2 regions of the Streptomyces durhamensis genome follow, and region 1 is predicted to be linked to the other one. Evidence: riboswitches for the same ligand, from Rfam matches in the RefSeq annotation. Region 1 holds a riboswitch; the other holds the start of a gene.
What was found. Region 1 has a riboswitch for ZMP and ZTP ahead of IO33_RS0113410 (glycine hydroxymethyltransferase). Riboswitches for the same ligand answer to the same signal wherever they lie in the genome.
Positions count from the first base shown of each region.

Region 2: another riboswitch for ZMP and ZTP. It lies ahead of IO33_RS0128330 (bifunctional 5,10-methylenetetrahydrofolate dehydrogenase/5,10-methenyltetrahydrofolate cyclohydrolase); the one in region 1 lies ahead of IO33_RS0113410 (glycine hydroxymethyltransferase).

Region 1 covers NZ_JNXR01000007.1:520,292-524,067, reverse strand. Annotated here, with positions in the region: gene IO33_RS0113420 (glutathionylspermidine synthase family protein) at 1-10, shown strand, start outside; gene rocD (ornithine--oxo-acid transaminase) at 63-1,268, opposite strand; ZMP/ZTP riboswitch at 1,371-1,460, shown strand; gene IO33_RS0113410 (glycine hydroxymethyltransferase) at 1,494-2,945, shown strand; gene trpS (tryptophan--tRNA ligase) at 3,045-3,776, shown strand, end outside.
Region 2 covers NZ_JNXR01000019.1:128,287-132,062, reverse strand. Annotated here, with positions in the region: gene IO33_RS0128335 (CU044_5270 family protein) at 124-1,146, shown strand; gene IO33_RS0128330 (bifunctional 5,10-methylenetetrahydrofolate dehydrogenase/5,10-methenyltetrahydrofolate cyclohydrolase) at 1,147-1,995, opposite strand; ZMP/ZTP riboswitch at 2,021-2,101, opposite strand; gene IO33_RS0128325 (nuclear transport factor 2 family protein) at 2,452-2,817, opposite strand; gene IO33_RS0128320 (acyltransferase domain-containing protein) at 3,057-3,776, opposite strand, start outside.

The DNA.
Region 1 (3,776 bases):
GATCCTCTAGACCACCCTTCTGAGCCCGTGGACCACCCTTCTCAGCGGGCAGACCACCTTTGTCAGCCGGTCAGCACCGCACGCAGCTGCTCCAGCCCCCAGTCCAGGTCCTCCTCGCCGATCACCAGCGGCGGAGCGATCCGTACCGTGTGGCCGTGGGTGTCCTTCACCAGCACCCCGCGGTCCACCAGCCGCTCCGACACCTGCCGGCCGGTACCGACCCCCGGCGCGAGGTCCACGCCCGCCCACAGCCCGCGCCCGCGTACCGCCGTCACCGTGCCCGTGGCCGGCAGCGCCGCGAGCGCCCGGTGCATCCGCTCGCCCAGCAGGGCCGCCCGCGCCTGGAACTCGCCCGTCCGCAGCATCGCGATCACCTCCAGCGCCACCGCACAGGCCAGCGGGTTCCCGCCGAACGTCGACCCGTGCTCGCCCGGCCGGAAGACCCCGAGCACCTCCGCGCTCGACACCACCGCCGACACCGGCACGATCCCGCCGCCCAGGGCCTTGCCCAGTACGTACATGTCCGGCACCACCCCCTCGTGCTCACACGCGAAGGTCCGCCCGGTCCGGCCCAGCCCCGACTGGATCTCGTCGGCGACGAAGAGCACGTTCCGCTCCCGGGTCAGCTCCCGCACGGCCGGGAGGTAGCCCGCCGGGGGCACGATCACCCCGTTCTCGCCCTGGATCGGCTCCAGCAGCACGGCGACGGTGTTCTCCGTCAGCGCCTCCCGCATCGCCGTCAGATCGCCGTACGGCACGATCTGGAACCCCGGCGTGTACGGCCCGAAGTCGGCCCGGGCCTCCGGGTCGGTCGAGAAGCTGATGACCGTCGTGGTCCGCCCGTGGAAGTTGCCGCCCGCGACCACGATCTTCGCCATCTCCGCGGGCACCCCCTTCACCCGGTACCCCCACTTGCGGGCCGTCTTCACCGCGCTCTCCACCGCCTCCACGCCGGTGTTCATCGGCAGCACCATCTCCATCCCGCACAGCTCGGCCAGCTCCCGGCAGAACGCCGCGAACCGGTCGTGCAGAAAGGCGCGGGACGTCAGGGTCACCCGGTCCAGCTGGGCCTTCGCCGCCTCGATCAGCCGCTGGTTGCGGTGGCCGAAGTTGAGCGCCGAGTAGCCGGCCAGGAGGTCCAGATAGCGCCGCCCCTCCACATCCGTCATCCAGGCGCCGTCCGCGGAGGCGACGACCACGGGCAGCGGGTGGTAGGTGTGCGCGCTGTGCGCGTCGGCGGCGGCGATGAGTGTCTCCGTAGTGGTCACGGGATCTCCAGACGGTGCCGGGTGCTGAGGGTGCCCCCTTTCCTATCGTCGCTCGCATGGTGGACGCGGGATCTCTGCTCTTCGGCGTGCCCGGTAGGCTGATCAGCGGGCCGTGACTGGCGCGCTGGGATGGGACGGACCATCGGGGAGCGGCCCGAGCGGAAAAGAGTGCCGTGCGCCTGGGCCGAACGTGAACGCTGTTACGCACGCCGTCCGGAGGTCCTCATGCCAGAGCAGCAGCCCCTCTCCACCGAGTCCACGGCCTTCCGCGCCGCCCTCGACGTCATCCGTGCCGTCGAGCCGCGTGTCGCCGACGCCATCGGCCAGGAGGTCGCCGACCAGCGCGAGATGCTCAAGCTGATCGCCTCCGAGAACTACGCCTCCCCGGCCACCCTGCTGGCGATGGGCAACTGGTTCAGCGACAAGTACGCCGAGGGCACCATCGGCCGCCGCTTCTACGCCGGCTGCCGCAACGTCGACACCGTGGAGGCGCTGGCCGCCGAGCACGCCCGCGAGCTCTTCGGCGCCCGCCACGCCTATGTCCAGCCGCACTCCGGCATCGACGCCAACCTCGTCGCCTTCTGGGCCGTCCTGGCCGACCGGGTCGAGGTCCCCTTCCTGGAGAAGACCGGCGCCCGCCAGGTCAACGACCTGACCGAGGCCGACTGGGCCGAACTGCGCCAGGCCTTCGGCAACCAGCGCATGCTCGGCATGTCCCTGGACGCCGGCGGTCACCTCACCCACGGCTTCCGCCCGAACATCTCCGGCAAGATGTTCGACCAGCGCTCCTACGGCACCGACCCGGCCACCGGCCTCATCGACTACGAGGCCCTGCGCGCCCAGGCCCGCGAGTTCAAGCCGCTGATCATCGTCGCCGGCTACTCGGCCTACCCCCGTCTGGTGAACTTCCGCATCATGCGGGAGATCGCCGACGAGGTCGGGGCGACCCTGATGGTCGACATGGCCCACTTCGCGGGCCTCGTCGCCGGCAAGGTCCTCACCGGCGACTTCGACCCGGTCCCGCACGCCCAGATCGTCACCACCACCACCCACAAGTCGCTGCGCGGCCCGCGCGGCGGCATGGTCCTGTGCGACGACGCCCTCAAGGACCAGGTCGACCGCGGCTGCCCGATGGTCCTCGGCGGCCCGCTGCCGCATGTCATGGCCGCCAAGGCCGTGGCCCTCGCCGAGGCGCGGCAGCCCGCCTTCCAGGACTACGCCCAGCGCATCGTGGACAACTCCCGCGCCCTGGCCGAGGGCCTGATGCGGCGCGGCGCCACCCTGGTGACCGGCGGCACGGACAACCACCTCAACCTGATCGACGTCGCCACCTCCTACGGGCTCACCGGCCGCCAGGCGGAGGCCGCCCTGCTGGACTCCGGCATCGTCACCAACCGCAACGCCATCCCGGCCGACCCGAACGGCGCCTGGTACACCTCCGGCATCCGCGTCGGCACCCCCGCCCTGACCACGCGTGGCCTGGGCACGGCCGAGATGGACGAGGTGGCGGGCCTGATCGACCGCGTCCTGACCACCACCGAGCCGGGCACGACGAAGTCCGGCGCGCCGAGCAAGGCCGCCCACGTCCTGGACGAGAAGGTGTCGACGGAGATCGCCCAGCGGGCCACCGACCTGGTGGCGGGCTTCCCGCTCTACCCGCAGGTCGACCTGGGCTGAAGCACCCGGCAGGGGCGTGGGGAACTGCGCGACGGGCCCACCATGGTCCGCGGTTCCCCACGCACCGAACCCACCCGTCACTCTGCGACAATGAGGGGTATGGCTTCAGACCGACCCCGCGTGCTCTCCGGTATCCAGCCCACCGCCGGCTCGTTCCACCTCGGCAACTACCTCGGTGCCGTCCGCCAGTGGGTGGCCCTGCAGGAGTCCCACGACGCGTTCTACATGGTCGTCGACCTGCACGCGATCACGGTCCCGCAGGACCCGAAGGAGCTGCGCGCCAACACCCGGCTCGCCGCGGCCCAGCTGCTGGCCGCCGGTCTGGACCCGGACCGCTGCACGCTCTTCGTCCAGAGCCACGTCCCCGAGCACGCCCAGCTCGCCTGGATCATGAACTGCCTCACCGGCTTCGGCGAGGCGAGCCGCATGACCCAGTTCAAGGACAAGTCCGCCAAGCAGGGCGCCGACCGCGCCTCCGTCGGCCTGTTCACGTACCCGGTCCTGCAGGTCGCCGACATCCTGCTGTACCAGGCGAACGAGGTGCCGGTCGGCGAGGACCAGCGCCAGCACATCGAGCTGACCCGCGACCTGGCCGAGCGCTTCAACGGCCGCTTCGGCGAGACCTTCGTGATCCCGTCGCCGTACATCCTGAAGGAGACGGCGAAGATCTACGACCTCCAGGACCCGGCGATCAAGATGAGCAAGTCGGCGTCCACGCCGAAGGGCCTGGTCAACCTGCTCGACGAGCCGAAGACCACGGCCAAGAAGGTCAAGAGCGCCGTCACCGACACCGACACCGTGATCCGCTACGACGTGGAGAACAAGCCGGGC
Region 2 (3,776 bases), on a different contig from region 1:
GGCCCGACCCCGGGCACGCCGTGGCCACCGCCCGCGCGACGCCCGCCCGGGACCACCGTCACGGCCCGCGCCTGTCCTACCCCGCCGGCGTCCGGGGCGCACACCTCAGCGAGGACCACCGACATGCCTGACGAGCTCGAACTCCTGCGCCGCGCCGACCCGGTACCGGCCGACGGCCCCCACTTCGGCGACGGCCCCCTCGACCACGGCGCCGAGCGGCATCTGCAGCGCCTGCTGCGCGAGGAGGGCCCACGGCGCCGCGTCCGGCTGCTTCCGCGACCGCACGGCCGTACCCCCCGCGCCCGGCTGGTCTGGAGCATCGCCGCCACCGCCGTCGTCCTGGTGACCGTCCTCACCGCTCTGCTCGGTGGGGCGAGCACTCCGGCGGCCGTCGCCGCGCCGCGCCCACTGGCCGTCCACGCCCACTCCACGCCCGTGTCCCTGCGGGACATGACGGCCCTGGCCGACGCGGCCGCGGCGGACGGCGCGCCGGGCCTGCGCAAAGGGACGCACGTGCAGGTGTGGGCGCTCGGCATGAGCGACGACAAGCCGCCCGTCACGCTCCCCGAGGAACGTGTGGTGCGCTGGCGGGCGGACGCGAGCCACACCGAGCTCGTCGTGGCGACCGACCCGCGCAGTCCGGGCCGCCCCGTCCTCACCGACGAGGGCGGTGCGCCCCGCCTCGTGGCGGACGGCCATGTGCTGAGCCGGACCAGCTACCCGCCGAGCTGGAGCGACGCCCCGCCCGAGGCGCCCCCGCCGCACACCGCTGCGGCCCTGCGCGCCTACCTCACCGAGGTCGCCCGCCCCGGTGTCCACCGCGACCCGGCCGCGCTGAGCACCGCCGAACTCTTCGACGCCGTCGGGGAACTGCTCGACCACTGGACCCTCGGTGCCCGCGAGTCGGCCGCCCTCGTCCGGGTGTTCGCGCAGGCCCACGGGCTGCGGCCGGCCGGGCAGGTGACCGACCGGCTCGGCCGCCCCGGTCAGGCCTACGTGTACGACGCCGGCGCCGTCAGGCACATGCTCGTCCTGGAGCCGCGCACCGGCAGGGTCCTCGGGATGGAGGCCACCTTCCTCAGGCACGACCCCGAGTACGGCGTGAAGGCCGGGGACGTCATGGGATACAGCGCCTGGATGCGCTGATCACACCCCGAGCTGCCGGGCGGCGGCCTCGACGGTCTGCTCCAGCAGCGTGGCGATCGTCATGGGGCCCACACCGCCCGGCACCGGTGTGATCAGCGAGGCCCGCTCCACGGCGGAGTCGAAGTCGACGTCGCCGACGTTGCCCGGGTTGTAGCCGGCGTCGATCACGACCGCGCCGGGCTTGAGGTCCTGCCCGCGGATCAGCCGCGGCCGGCCCACCGCGGCGACCACGATGTCCGCCTCGCGGACCGCTGCCGACAGGTCCGCCGTCCGGGAGTGGCAGTACGTCACGGTCGCGTCCCGGGCCAGGAGCAGCATCCCCACCGGCTTGCCGAGGATCGCGCTGCGGCCCACGACCACGGCCCGCTTCCCGGCGGGGTCGATGCCGTACTCGTCCAGCAGCCGCACGATCCCGCCGGGCGTGCAGGAGACGAAGCCCGGCAGACCGAAGCTCATCGTGGCGAACGAGGCGAAGGTGACGCCGTCGACGTCCTTCTGCGGCGCGATCGCCTCGAACGCGGCCCGCTCGTCGATGTGCGCGCCGACCGGGTGCTGGAGCAGGATGCCGTGGACGGCCGGGTCACTCGACAACTCCCTCAGTGTGCCGATGAGTTCACCGGTGGTGGTGGCGGCGGGCAGGGACACGTGCCGGGACTCGATCCCGGCCTTGCGGCAGCGGCTCTGCTTCATGCGGACGTAGGTCACGGACGCCGGGTCCTCGCCGACGAGCACGGTGGCGAGACAGGGCGCGGTGCCGGTCCGCGCGGTGAGGTCGGCGGCCTTCTTCGCGGTGTCCTCGACGACACGGCGGGCGAGCGCGGTACCGTCCATGAGACGGGCCTGGGTCATGCTGCACACTCCTGAGCTGGATCGACTCTCTCGCCCAGGCGCGCGGCATCCACCACGGACCGCTCCCCGGTGGTACTCCACCTCAGCGCCAGTCACGGCCCGCGCACAGCCTAACCGAGCACACACGGGCGGCCGGTCGGGGGGACCGTGGCCGATCGCGCGTGCGCACGCGCACGGCACGGCCGCCGGGTGCGGGCCCGGCTCAGCGGAACCGGGTGCGCCGCGCTCGCGGCGCGCGCGGCAGCACAGGCCGCGGGCGACGGCGCGCGGCCCGCAGGGCCGCCCGAAGCAGAGCGGCGGACACCGGCCGACCCGCCGCGGAGGCCGGCGGCGGCCGGGGGCGGGCCCGGGGCATTCGCCCCAGGGCCGCGCGGGCCGAGAAGGTCCAGGTCAGCCGGGAGGTGACCTGGACCCTGGCGAATCTCCTTCCGGCGCCTGCCATGCCGGTGTGTGCGCCTACTCGTCCCAGGCCTGGATGATCAGCTGGCTGGTGATCTTGCCGTCCCGCAGGGTGACCATCGACTCGGCGAGGACACGGGTGCCGTCCCCGTACTGGCAGGACTCGGTGAACGCGGCGTGGTCGCCTTGTACGACGCACGCGTCCAGCTTGTGTGTCATGTCGCGGCGGTAGATGTCGTCCAGCAACTCGGCGATCTGACCCCGGCCGCGCAGGACGGTGGGGTGGCTGGGCTGGTGGTTGTGGTCGACGATGCGGATCTCCGCGTCGTCGGCGTAGAGCGACAGAAGGGAGTCCCCGGTGTTCCCTTCTATGCCCCGGCGCAGCGTCTCGGTGTCGAAGGCGGAACCCCTTGCGGTGCCCATGGTGACCTCCCTCGGGCGCCCGCGGCCCGGCGGGGCGCGGACCGGGCGGACCCCCACTCTTAGAGGCTCCTCCGGCCCGGCGGCCTCGGCAAGCGCAGACGCCCGGCCCCACCGCACCGGTACGCGGGCCGCCCAACCGCCGGTCCCGCCACCCGGCCACGGGCCTCGCGGCGGGCGCCCGGCCGTGCCCGGCCGCCGGCCCGTCACGGGCCTTGCGGCGGGCGCCCCGTCCCGCCCCGTCACGTGCCGTGCGCCCCGCCGTTCGGCCCCGACCGCAGCAGTGCCCAGTCGCGCGAGAGCACGAAGGCCGCGGCCGTACCGCCCGGGAGACAGTCCGGCAGCAGGCGCGTGAGCCCGTCTCCGGGGCCCAGCTCCAGCCAGGTGCGGACCCCCTCGCGGTGCAGCAGGCCCACGGCCTCGGCGAAGCGCAGCGGTGCGCGCCGCACCCAGAACTCCGGCTCGGCGGTCTCGGCGCCCACCGGGCGGGCCGTGACGTCGGAGAGCAGGGGGAGGCGCGGCGCACGCGGATGCAGGGTGGCGAGGGTACGGCCGTAGGCGTCGAGGATGCCGTCCGGGCGCGCGGAGCGCGGCCCGGCTGCCGGCGGGCCGCCCAGGAGGCGGGCCAGGGTGCCGACCGCGTGACAGGCCTCCGCCAGGGAGAACACACCCGCGGCGTACGCGGCGGCCATCCGCCCGGACGCCTGCCCGAACACCACGTCCGGCCGCATTCCCCAGCTGTGCAGCAACCGGTACTGCGCCACCTGGAGCGCGAAGACCGCCGGCCCGGCGAACGACTCCCGGTCCAGCAACGCGGCCGTGCGCGTGCCCTCGTCCGCGAACATCACGCATTCCAGCGGGAGTTCCAGATACGGATCGAGGCGCGCGCAGATGTCGTCCAGCGCCTCGGCGAACACCGGGAAGGCATCCCGGAGTTCACGACCCGTTCCGAGCCGGGGCGC